2 regions of the Pseudoalteromonas sp. '520P1 No. 423' genome follow, and region 1 is predicted to be linked to the other one. Evidence: predicted binding sites of a transcription regulator. Region 1 holds the regulator's gene; the other holds the start of a gene.

Region 1 (6,320 bases):
ATGCCTAAAATCTATGCTTTTGTCGTAAATTCAAGTAAAATACGACCTAAATTTATTTGATTAAGACGCTTCAGAAAATGACAAAAACTCTTCCCTGGTATAAGCAATTCTGGCCTTGGTTTTTACTATTTATTCCATTAGCAACTGTTGTTGCATGTACTATTTTTGCATATATCGCATTTTCAAATACACCGGATATGGTAGTTGATGATTACTACAAAAAAGGTAAAGCAATCAATTTAGATTTAGCCAAATTTGATAAAGCAAAAGCACTTTACTTACATGGCGATTTAAAAATAAATAATGATACTGTGTCGTTTAAATTCACTAAAGGTGAAAATAATAATGTGCCTTCTTTAAAAGTCTCTTTTTACCATACAACGATTAAAGCGCACGATTTTACAGTCATGCTAACTAAAAATGGTAATGGTGAATTTACCGCTTTAACGGATAAAATTATTGATGGTCGTTTTAATATATTTATCGAACCATTTGACAGTGTTTGGAAACTAAAAGAAACCATTAAGTTACCTTACGAGCAAGCGTTTAAAATCTCACCACAATATAATAAAAAATAAGTAATCTATGACACACCCCAAAGAACATGCCTTTTCTTCACAATCTGAATGTTTTCATTGTCTTGAAAGTATCCCTTTGGGGTTTATTCAAACTGTAGAATACGATAATCAAGCGCAACCTGTTTGCTGTATCGGTTGCCAAGCTGTTGCTGAATCTATCATTTCTTCTGGTATGACTGATTATTATAAATTTAGGACCACTGCTGCTGGAAAAGTACAAGAACTGATCCCTGAGCAATTATTAATGTTCAAAAGTTATGATGATGACGATATTCAAGAAGATTTCATACATCATTCGGGCGAGTTATCAGAAGTTTTACTCAGCGTTGAAGGCATTAGCTGTGCCGCCTGTGCTTGGTTAATCGAAAAAAAATTATTATCTTTAGGTCATATCACGCGAGTCGATGTAAATACATCGACACACCGTGCAATGATCTTGTGGGATAAATCACAACTTAAATTAAGTACTATTATTGAAGGTTTGGCGCGTATTGGATATAAAGTATACCCTTTTCAGCCAGATGTAGAAGAAGCTCAAAAACAACAAGTTGCCAAGTCATATGTACGCCGACTTGGTGTTGCAGGTATTATGACAATGCAAGTTATGATGTTTGCCTTTGCTTTATATTTTGATATTTTTTCCGATATGGAAGATGACTTTGAGCAATATTTTAGATGGATCAGCTTCGTTTTAGCCTCTCCAGTAATTCTTTATTCTGCCCTACCCTTTTTAACCAGTGCCATGCGCGCACTAAAAGTAAAACAACTCAATATGGACTTGCCTGTTTCCTTAGCTATTTTTGGGGCATATATTGCAAGCACTTGGGCAACAGTTTTTAATACTGGTGAAGTCTACTTTGAATCAATTTGTATGTTCACTTTCCTTTTATTATTAGGCAAGTATTTAGAGTTTAGAGCACGTTTAAAAGCCAGTGAATTCACTTCTAACTTACAAAAGCTATTACCACTAACAGCACGTATTGTAGATAATTTTAAAGAACAAATAATCGCAGCAAAAAAGCTAAAACTTAAAGATATCATTTTAGTTAAACCTGGTGAAATCATTCCAGCTGATGGTGTAGTGATTGAGGGTGAGACCACAGTTGATGAATCGATGATGACAGGCGAGCATCAGGCTGTTACTAAAGAAATCAATACTCAGGTTTATGCTGGTACAACTAACCATGATGGTTTAGTTAAAATCAGTGTCAACCAACTTGGCACGCATACCCTAATAAATCAAATTGTTAGCCTACAAAATAAAGCCCTTACCAATCGCCCTAAACTTGCTGAAATTACCGACAAAGTTGCTCAGTGGTTTGTCGCCGTTTTATTAGTTGTTGCAGGCTTTACTGCCACATATTGGTATGGCATAGACCCACAGCACGCATTTTGGATCACAATATCAGTGTTAGTGGCAACTTGTCCCTGCGCATTAAGTCTTGCTATCCCTACTGCATTGACGTGCAGTGTGGCAAACTTAACCAAAAAAGGCTTATTAATAAAGAAAGCACATGTACTCGAAACCCTCACAAAAATAGATTCTTTTGCATTTGATAAAACAGGCACGTTAACTGAGGGATGTTTTACAATCAAAAAGTCCCATTATTTAGATAATCGTTACGATAAAAATACAATTTTAGCTTTAGCTTCAGGTTTAGAATTTCATTCACAACACCCTATTGCTAAGGCTTTTAATTTTGATACTTCGTCTTTAGAACCTTTGACTGATGTTACTATTGAGACCGGTTTTGGTATTAAAGGATTATATCAAGGTCAAGATATCGCCATAGGTAAAAATGGCTGGTTTAACGCTCTAGAGCTCCCGGTCCAAGTTGTGCTTTATATTAACGAAAAACCTATCGCTGCATTTGAACTTGAAGACAAAATACGTGATCGTGCACAACAGTTAATATCTTTTCTTAAAGATAAAAACTTAAATACTCACTTATTAACAGGCGACCCTTCACAGGCAGGGCCTGACCTTGCAAAAATATTATCTTTAGATGAAGTACAAACGGGCTGTAGCCCCGCTCAAAAACAAAACTACGTTGCTAATATCATTAAACAAAATCATGTTGTTGCTATGGTAGGTGATGGCGTTAATGACAGTCCAGTATTTAATACTGCACATTTGTCGATTGCTATGGAATCTGGTGCCGATATTTCTAAAAACACAGCCGATGTTGTGCTATTAAATAGTGATCTAAGCTCCATTGAACATTTAATTAAAATCAGTCATAAGACACGTCGTATTGTAAAGCAAAACTTAGCCCTTTCACTTGCATATAATGGATCAATTTTACCTTTAGCTGCAATGGGCATGGTTCAACCTTGGATGGCTGTTATTGGCATGTCAGCCAGTTCTATAATCGTGATAACAAATTCATTAAGACTATTAAAACCATAACAAAGGTATTGAAATAATGAGTATTATTTATGTATTAATTCCGATAGCAATTATATTTGTGATCATTGCCATCGCAGTTTTTTTCTGGGCAGTTAAAAGCGAACAATTTTCTGACTTAGACAAACAAGCCCACAGTATCTTATTTGACGAAAGTGAAAATAAAAATAAGTCGAACAAAAGTAAAGATCATAAGAATAATAACCCATTATGACAGAGTCTTTATTTCTAACCGCTTTTTTTATGGGTCTAGCTGGCAGTGGGCACTGTATTGCTATGTGTGGTGGTATTGCATCATCTTTACAATTTGCGATTGAAGACAAAAACAAAGCACAACAATATGCCCTACTTTATACTTTAGGCCGATTATTAAGCTATAGTCTTTGCGGCGCTTTAGTAGGTGGCATTAGTTCTGTTTTTGCTAAACAATCAAACAATTTTTCTTTATTTTTATCTTTTATAAGTGGTATTTTTATGGTGCTTGTAGGCCTATATATCATGCGTTTGACAGCAAGCTTAAATTGGTTAGAAAAATTTGGGAAATTAGCAATATGGCAGCATATTGTTAAATTGAATAAGTACTTATTACCACTCAATACAAAGAAAAAAGCATTGGCATATGGTGCGCTTTGGGGCTGGTTACCTTGTGGATTAGTTTATTCTGCATTAACTTGGGCTATCACAACACAAAGTGCGAGTTCAGGCGCACTATTTATGGCTAGTTTTGCTTTAGGCACCTTACCTGCCATGATAGGGTTAAGTTTTGCAGCACAAACTATCAATAACTGGCTCAATAACAGCATAATCCGTATTGTTCTAGGTAATATTTTAGTATTTTACGGTTTATACCTTTTAGCTATTGCAGCCCAAAACGCACTGCATTAATCTATACTCGTAGTTTAAAATAGACGGAATTTCAATGGGTCTGAAAAATAAAATACCGACAAGTTCAAATTGCCAAATTAGCTGTAATAGTTGTAGCATCAGTCAGTTATGCTTACCTGTAACACTTAATGAAAGCGAAATGGGTAAACTTGATGATATCATCGAACGTAAAAAACCATTTCATAAAGGTGATTTACTATTTGAAGCCGGCAAAAAATTAAATTCTATTTTTGCGGTCCGCTCAGGTTCGTTTAAATCTTATACCATCTCTGAACAAGGTGATGAGCAAATCACTGACTTTCATCTAGCAGGTGATATTATTGGTTTTGATGGTATATTTAAAATGGAACATCAAAGTTATTCACAAGCTATGGAGACAGCTATGGTGTGTGAAATCCCTTTCACTACTTTAGATGAGTTATCTGGAAAATTACCAAAATTACGCCAACAAATAATGCGCATGATGAGTAGTGAAATCAACTACGATCAAGAGATGTTATTACTTTTAAACAAAAAAACAGCAAAAGAAAGATTAGCTGCTTTTATTTGTAATTTATCTCAACGATTTGGTGAACGTGGTTTTTCTAAAAAAGAATTTAGATTAACTATGACACGTGGAGAAATTGGAAACTACCTTGGTTTAACAGTGGAAACCATTAGTCGACTATTGAGCCGCTTCCAAAAGTCAGATGTAATAAAAGTTGAAGGTAAATTCATTACCATTATTGATCTTGAGCAATTGAATACAATTGCAGGTACCAAATCTAAAAGCGAATAATTTCGTCTTTGTATATTGATCTTAGAGAATTTTTTTCATTTAAACCTGTTAAATCTGCTAACTTAACTTACACTAAAAGTAAGCAAATTTGAGAGGTTAAATGATGAATACAATAAAAAAAATACTTGCAGTAATTGATCCAAGTAAATCAGAACAAGCCGCTTTAAAACGTTCATTTGAATTAGCACAAAAATCTGGTGCTAAAATCACCGCATTTTTAACCATATATGATTTTTCCTATGAAATGACGACGATGCTATCTCTTGATGAAAGAGAGGCTATGCGTAGTGCTGTTATAAATGACAGAATTTCATGGATTAATTCATTAATAGAGCAATACAAAGAAACTTTAGATATTGACTGCAAGGTTATCTGGCATAATCGCCCTTTCGAATCAATTATACAAACCGTACTTAATGAAAACTACGATATTGTTTTAAAAGGTACCCACGAACATGCAACTTTAAAATCAGTGATATTTACGCCAACTGACTGGCATTTAATTAGAAAATCTCCTTGCCCTGTATTATTAATAAAAGAGCACTCATGGCCTGCAAAAGGCAATATTATCGCAGCTGTAAATGTTTCTGCTGATGATGAACAACATCTTGCTCTTAATCAAAGAATAATGAATGATGCAAAATTCATTTCAAACCTCATCGATGGCAATTTACATATTGTAAATTCCTTCCCTGGCACACCAGTTAATATTGCTATTGAAATTCCTGAATTTGATCCCACTCAATTTAATGAAACTGTTAAAGAGCATCATACACAGGCATGCCACGAACTTGCACAACAGCATGATATTCCCCAAAACCAATGTCATATTAAAGAAGGCTTGCCAGAAGATATCATACCCATTATTGCTAATGAATTGGATGCTGAGTTAATCGTTATGGGCACAATTGGCAGAACGGGGCTTAGTGCAGCTTTAATTGGTAATACAGCTGAACATGTGATTGATAGCTTAAATTGTGATGTACTTGCTTTAAAACCTGATGGTTATATTAGCCCATTGGCTAAATAACCTTATGTGGCTATCAATCTAAGATAGCCACCCATATTTTTTGAAAAACAACAAACACTCTCTCACCAATTTCACTAAAAAATATTTTTACTCGCTAACTTTTAATTTTGCTTTATAATACTGCGCTAATTTTAGCTCAGCTTTCTATTATCATTATAGGGTCCTTAATGTCATCACCTGCTTCACATTCTGCTCAAACCAAGGCTAAACACACTTTAAATAAATTAGAAAAACGCCTAAGACGTAGCACGGGGCAGGCTATTAATGATTTTAATATGATAGAAGATGGTGATCGCATCATGGTATGTTTATCTGGTGGTAAGGATAGCTATGCGATGCTAGGTATCTTAATGCAATTAAAACGTGTTGCTCCTATCAAATTTGAATTAGTCGCGGTTAACTTAGATCAAAAGCAGCCGGGGTTTCCCGAACATATCTTACCTGAATATCTAGAAACGTTAGATATTGAATACAAAATTGTTGAAGAAAATACCTATAAAATTGTGACCGATATAATTGAAGAAGGTAAAACAACTTGTTCATTATGTTCTCGCTTAAGACGCGGTATTTTGTATCGTACAGCTAAAGAGCTAAAAGCTACCAAAATAGCCTTAGGCCACCATAGAGATGACATGATAGAAA
Region 2 (6,320 bases), on a different contig from region 1:
GCACTTGAAGGTGCACTGCCCGTTGGGCAATTTAGTCCACAAAAAGTAAAATACGATTTGTATGCTGAGCAATTTAATATTACGGCTTTTACAGCGCCTCGCTCCCATAATCTTAGAAACTGGTTTTATAGAATACGCCCGTCAGTTGTTCAAGGTAACTATGAACCGATTGATAATGCATTAATTCGTAGCGCGCCAATAACTGAGATCCCTACGCCACCAGATATGCTTCGTTGGGATCCAATAGACATACCATCTGATAAAACTGATTTTATCGATGGACTTGTTACTATGGCTGCTAATGGAAGTGTAAATGCACAAACAGGTATCGCGATCCATATCTATGTTGCAAATACTTCTATGGACGGTCGTTACTTTTGTAATGCTGATGGTGAGCTTTTATTTGTACCGCAAGATGGTGAGATAATTTTAAACACTGAATGTGGCAAGTTATATATTAAACCGGGTGAAATCGCGGTTATTCCTCGTGGCATTAAATTTAGTGTTGAGCTGTTAACAGATAATGCACGTGGTTATATTTGTGAAAACTACGGTAATGCATATGAATTGGCAGAGCGTGGCCCTGTAGGTGCAAATGGGTATGCTAACGACAGAGATTTTCAGTATCCTGTCGCATCCTTTGAAGATAAAGAAGGTGATTTTGAGCTTATTACTAAATTTAACGGTAATATGTTTCGCTGTGATTTAAAACACTCTCCTTTAGATGTTGTCGCTTGGACAGGCAATGCAGGACCATATAAGTATGACTTATCTCGTTTCAATGTGATGAACACTGTCAGCTTTGATCACCCAGATCCTTCAATATTCACAGTACTCACATCTCCATCTGGTACGCCAGGTGTTGCTAATATAGATTTTGTTGTATTCCCGCCTCGTTGGATGGTAGCAGAAGATACATTTAGACCACCGTACTACCATAGAAACATCATGAGTGAGTTTATGGGATTGATTGAAGGTGTATATGACGCAAAAGAGCATGGATTTGTCCCGGGCGGTGCAAGTTTACATAATTGCATGTCACCTCACGGGCCTGAAGCTGAAGTTTTTGAAAAAGCATCAAACGCTGAGTTAGCACCGCAAAGATATGAAAACACCTTAGCCTTTATGTTTGAGTCAAAATATATTATCTCGCCAACTAAATTTGCACTACAAGGTGAAACGCGTCAGCCAAATTATCAAGATTGTTGGCGTCAAATTAAAAAATACTACAAAGCCCCTACTTTGGAGCAAAAATAATGAAACTATATACTTATTTTAGATCGTCAGCGGCATACAGAGTACGTATTGCTTTAAACCTAAAAGGTTTAACACATGAGCTAGTGCCTGTTAATTTATTAAAATCAGCGCAAAATGGACAAGATTATTTAGAAGTTAATCCTCAAGGGCTTCTACCTGCACTTGCAACTGAGAAAGGCAATATTGGCCAGTCTCTCGCAATCTTAGAGTGGCTTGAAGCTGAGCACCCTGAAACTCCAATTTTACCTGGCGATCATTGGAACCAAGCTCAAATTCGAAATTTAAGCTATGCCATTGCCTGTGATATTCACCCGATTGATAACTTGCGTGTTTTAAAATATTTATCGTCAGAATTAAAAGTAACGGACGAACAAAAAACGACTTGGTATAAACATTGGGTTGAAGTTGGGTTTGAAAAAATTGAAACGATGCTTGAGCAGTCTGATTTATATCAAGGTCAATTTTGTTATGGTGGCACTCCTACTCTTGCAGATATTAACTTAGTACCACAAGTGTTTAATGCATTAAGATTCAAAGTAGATATGTCTGCTTATCCTAAAATAGCTGCAGTATATAAACTGTGTAACACTTTACCAGCATTTATTGATGCAGCACCTGAGAATCAAGTAGACGCAACTTAGACTTTATAAATATATTAATGCCCTATTTTACATTAGGGCATAATTTAATTATTCGTTTTTATAATGACTAGAGAGACAAATTAGATTGTTATGCATTTATGCGCTTAAAGCTGATTGTAATGTTTGCGCATGTTCTGCTAAATCTAAACCTAAGTCTGTTAAATAACCTCCATCTATTTGGTCTATAATTCCTTTTTCAAATAAGCGCTTAGCCGCTTCAACAAGTGCTGGATCGGCATCTTGGTGTACTTTAAGGCCCTGCATCATACTATCCATTGGAAACTTCAAAATTAAATCAAGTTCTTCACACATATGTTGATCAAATTGCATTATTCATACCTTAACTTTTTTTATTGTCTGTTCAAACATAGCTTGTTGTGAAAATAATTTAAAGTATTTATTTAATAAACATTGATTTATAGCAAATTGTGAGTGAACAACATTAAATTAAATTTAGTATGAAGAAATAATAATGTAAATTTAAACAAAACAATCTAAACTAGATAAATAATCTTGATACAAATAAAATCTATATTAAAAATATTAAATTTATTACAAATGATATTGATTATCATTGGTATAACTATATAATGTGATTCATATAAATTAAATACTTCAATAGAATCAAGGGTTATATATGTTTAATATTCGTAAATCTATTTTGGCAACAGCTATTTTAGCTGGTACTTTAGGCCTTACAGCTTGTGGTGGTTCTAGCGATAAGACAGATCCGGTGGTTGAGCCGCCAGTAAATGTAGCTCCGAGTGCACCAACAATCGATCTATCTATAATCAATGATGATGCAGTGGGTACTGTAATTGGCACACTTTCAGCAACTGATGATGCTACTACTGCATTAACATACACTGTAAATGATTCTCGCTTTGAAATAGTAGATGGTAAATTAAAACTAAAAAATAACTTCGCTTTTAACTTTGAACAAGAAGAAGAGAAAACAGTTACAGTTTCAGTTACTGTGTCAGATGGCGCACTTTCTACATCGGCAGATTTAACATTAACAATTGAAGACGTTGCAGCAGAAAAAGGTGTAAACCTTTATGAATTTGATTCTAAGTTTTTAGATGGCTCTTCTGTAAGTTATAGCGGTCAAATCGCACGTCAAAGTCTATTAAATGAAATAAAAAAATATATCGGTACTTTAACTGTTGAGAACGTCGATGCAAACTTGATAACAGCTGAACAGGTAGCTGCCCATCTAAATGCTTTGTTTGCTGATTATGATGCCATTTCTGAAAATGAATTTACATTTGTAGACCCAACGAATTACAAGCAAAAAACGTTTGCTGACATTTCTTCTTCAGGTAAATCTTTGACTGGTAAAATTGCTGGTAATGATGCTGGTAAGCAAACTAAAGATTGGCTAGTCGAAGGCACTTTTGTTGGGTGGGAAAACTTTGGTACTGAGGCAAAAACACCTGAAGGCCTAGTGAAACACATGTTTGCCACGATAGTTGAGCAAGTAAGAAAGCACAACGATGGAGAAGTCATCACAGATCCTGCAGGCAATACCATTACAAAGTTATTTATTACTCCTGAAGGTCTTGATTTACAACAGTTAGTTCAAAAGCACGTGCTAGGTGCGATTATGTTTTCTCAAGGTACAGATGATTACCTAGAAGATGGTCTAGAATCAGATAATACAGTGCAATACAAAGGCACCAAATCTTACACTGCGCTAGAGCATCAATTCGATGAAGGTTTTGGTTACTTTGGTGCAACGCGTGATTACTTAGAGTACTCTGATAATGAGATATCAGGTAAAGGTGGCCGTGATGATTATCAATCAAAACACGATACAAATGGCGATGCATTAATAGATTTAAATTCAGAGTTTATTTTTGGAAACTCTGCTAACGCAGCTAAACGCGACCGTGGCACGAAATCGAATGCAAATCCGACTGATTTTTCTGCAACAGCAATGAATGCATTTATCGCTGGTCGTAAAATCATTAACGATGCAGTACCAAATGCATTAACTGATGAACAAATGAATGCAGTAAAAGTACAACGTGATATTGCCGTGCTTGCTTGGGAAAAAGCAATTGCAGCGACTGTTGTACATTACATCAATGATGTTATAGCTGATGATGATGGTGATATTGATGATATTTCAACTGGTAGTTACACAGCTAGCCAATTTGCTGTGTTTGCTAAACATTGGGGTGAAATGAAAGGTTTCGCGTTAAACTTCCAATTTAGTCCGTTTTCACCAGTCTCTGAGGCAGACTTCGCTAAAATACATGAATTGTTTGGTGAAAAACCTGTCATGGCACAGGCTGAAATAGAAGCTTATAAAGCAAGCTTATTAGAAGCACGTGGGATAATTCAAAACGCTTACAGCTTCGATGCGGATAATGTCACTGGCTGGTAATTCTAGTTACTAACTTTTAGTTATTAACTTTTATTAAAAGGTTAGTGCTTTAAAAGCACTAACCTTTTGTTGTATATAAACTTAGGAATAATAATGGCAATCAATAAACGCTTAAATACTATTTTTCTAGCGATTAGCACGACATTGTTTTTATCTGCTTGCGGAGAAAGTACCTCAAGTAAATCTGGTCCAGATTTTGGTACTGCAGATCCGGGTAATGGTGGCGGTACACCGACCTTTGATGAATCTAAATTAATCAACAACCTTGTTGACCAAGTAATCTCCCCTACTTTTAATGCGTTCTCAGAGCAATCAATAAATCAATTAGCCGCTATTTCTGATTACTGTACATTAGAAGAAAATTTTACACCTGATTTAGATGATCCTGCTTCAGTATCAGCCTCTCTTTTGGTGGCCAAGCAAAATTGGCAAGATACTATGTTAATTTGGCAACAAGCCGAAGTAATGCAAATGGGCCCATTAATTGAAAATGACAATGAACTTAGAAATCGCATTTATTCATGGCCTGCTTACAGTTATTGTGGTGTCGATCAAGATGTTGCTTATTTTGAAGATGGTATGGTTAACTTAGATCCAAATAAACCATATGATATAAAAGCACGTACTTCTACACGCCGCGGATTATTTGCTCTTCAAAGATTATTATTTAATGAAGATTATAATCATGCCTGTATTACTGCAAATGATGCTCTAAGTGATTGGAATAGCCGTACGGTTCAAGAACGAAAAGTTGCGCGTTGTCAATTTGCAAAAGAAGTATCAAAAGATCTAGTTGATAACTCAGAAGAGTTGTTATCGAAATGGAACGGTGATAATGGCTATGCAAATGAGCTTAAAAATGCAGGTCAACCGGGCAATAGCTTTGAATCAACGCATGCGGCAGTAAACGTGCTTTCAGATGCGATGTTTTATACTGACTCTATAGTAAAAGATAAAAAATTAGGTGTGCCATTAGGTCAGTTTGCTAATTCTTGTGGTTTTGAAGTATGTGCTGAAGATGTGGAATCATTTGATTCTGGTTATTCATTAGCAAATATAAAAGCGAACTTAGTTGCATTTGAAAAATTATTTTTAGGTAATTTGCAAGGTGAAGACGCCAAAACTGGTTTTGATGACTTTTTAGTAGAAGAAGGCGCTTCTGATACTAAAGATATTATGATTCAGGGGATCAATGATGCAAAAAATGCAGCAACACAAATTGATTCAGAATTAAAAACTGCATTAATTTCTGAAAATGAAAAAGTTGAACATGCACACGCGAAGGTAAAGGATATTACGGATCAACTTAAAAATGATTTTATCAATAAACTCGCTTTAGAGCTGCCAAAATCTTCAGCTGGCGACAACGATTAATCAAAGGTATCCAAAATGAAAAAAACATTATTAGCATTATCAGTCGCAACCTTAATTAATCCGCTTGCTGCAATTGCTGGCGATACAACAGATGATGTAAAGAATAAAGCAATAGAACATATGCAGATTCTAAGTCATGGTGATAAGTTAAGAACTGAATCTGGATCTTCAACTTTATTAACAGAGCTTGAACTTGAAAAACATGAGTATGATGATATCCATCGAATATTAGCATCAGTGCCAGGTGTAAATATTCGTGAAGAAGACGGTTTTGGTTTAAGACCTAATATAGGCTTTCGTGGTGTAAATCCGGAACGTAGTAAAAAAATTACAATACTAGAAGATGGTATTTTAATTGGCCCGGCGCCCTACTCAGCCCCTGCAGCTTATTACTTCCCAATTACGACCCGTATGACAGCGGTAGAAGTATTCAAAGGCCCATCTGCAATCAAACATGGTCCGCAAACTGTTGCGGGCACTTTAAATTTAGTGACCAGACAAATACCCATTCATAATGAAGGCGGATTAGATTTAGCTCTAGGTACTGAAGGTTATGCTAAGGCGCATGCCTACTTTGGTGAAACTCATGATAATTTAGGTACTTTATTTGAAGCCGTTCATTTAGAGGCTGATGGTTTTAAAGATTTAGATGGTGG

What was found. Region 1 encodes FNR, which switches genes on or off when oxygen is low (the NO sensors DNR and NnrR bind a similar motif). Its sites were predicted from a motif close to TTGATCTAGATCAA; they were not measured.
Region 2: a site for FNR is predicted at 2,310-2,323, ahead of PSA_RS22760 (DUF4856 domain-containing protein). Genes of this name have one in related genera too.

What each region holds. Positions count from the first base shown of each region.
Region 1 is NZ_BBZB01000001.1:2,766,530-2,772,849, forward strand. Features, by position in the region: gene PSA_RS12620 (FixH family protein) at 78-578, shown strand; gene PSA_RS12625 (heavy metal translocating P-type ATPase) at 586-2,988, shown strand; gene ccoS (cbb3-type cytochrome oxidase assembly protein CcoS) at 3,005-3,199, shown strand; gene PSA_RS12635 (sulfite exporter TauE/SafE family protein) at 3,196-3,870, shown strand; gene fnr (fumarate/nitrate reduction transcriptional regulator Fnr) at 3,905-4,648, shown strand; gene uspE (universal stress protein UspE) at 4,752-5,678, shown strand; gene ttcA (tRNA 2-thiocytidine(32) synthetase TtcA) at 5,846-6,320, shown strand, end outside.
Region 2 is NZ_BBZB01000002.1:979,933-986,252, reverse strand. Features, by position in the region: gene hmgA (homogentisate 1,2-dioxygenase) at 1-1,257, shown strand, start outside; gene maiA (maleylacetoacetate isomerase) at 1,257-1,898, shown strand; gene PSA_RS22765 (TIGR02647 family protein) at 1,995-2,228, opposite strand; gene PSA_RS22760 (DUF4856 domain-containing protein) at 2,536-4,290, shown strand; gene PSA_RS22755 (imelysin family protein) at 4,384-5,664, shown strand; gene PSA_RS22750 (TonB-dependent receptor domain-containing protein) at 5,680-6,320, shown strand, end outside.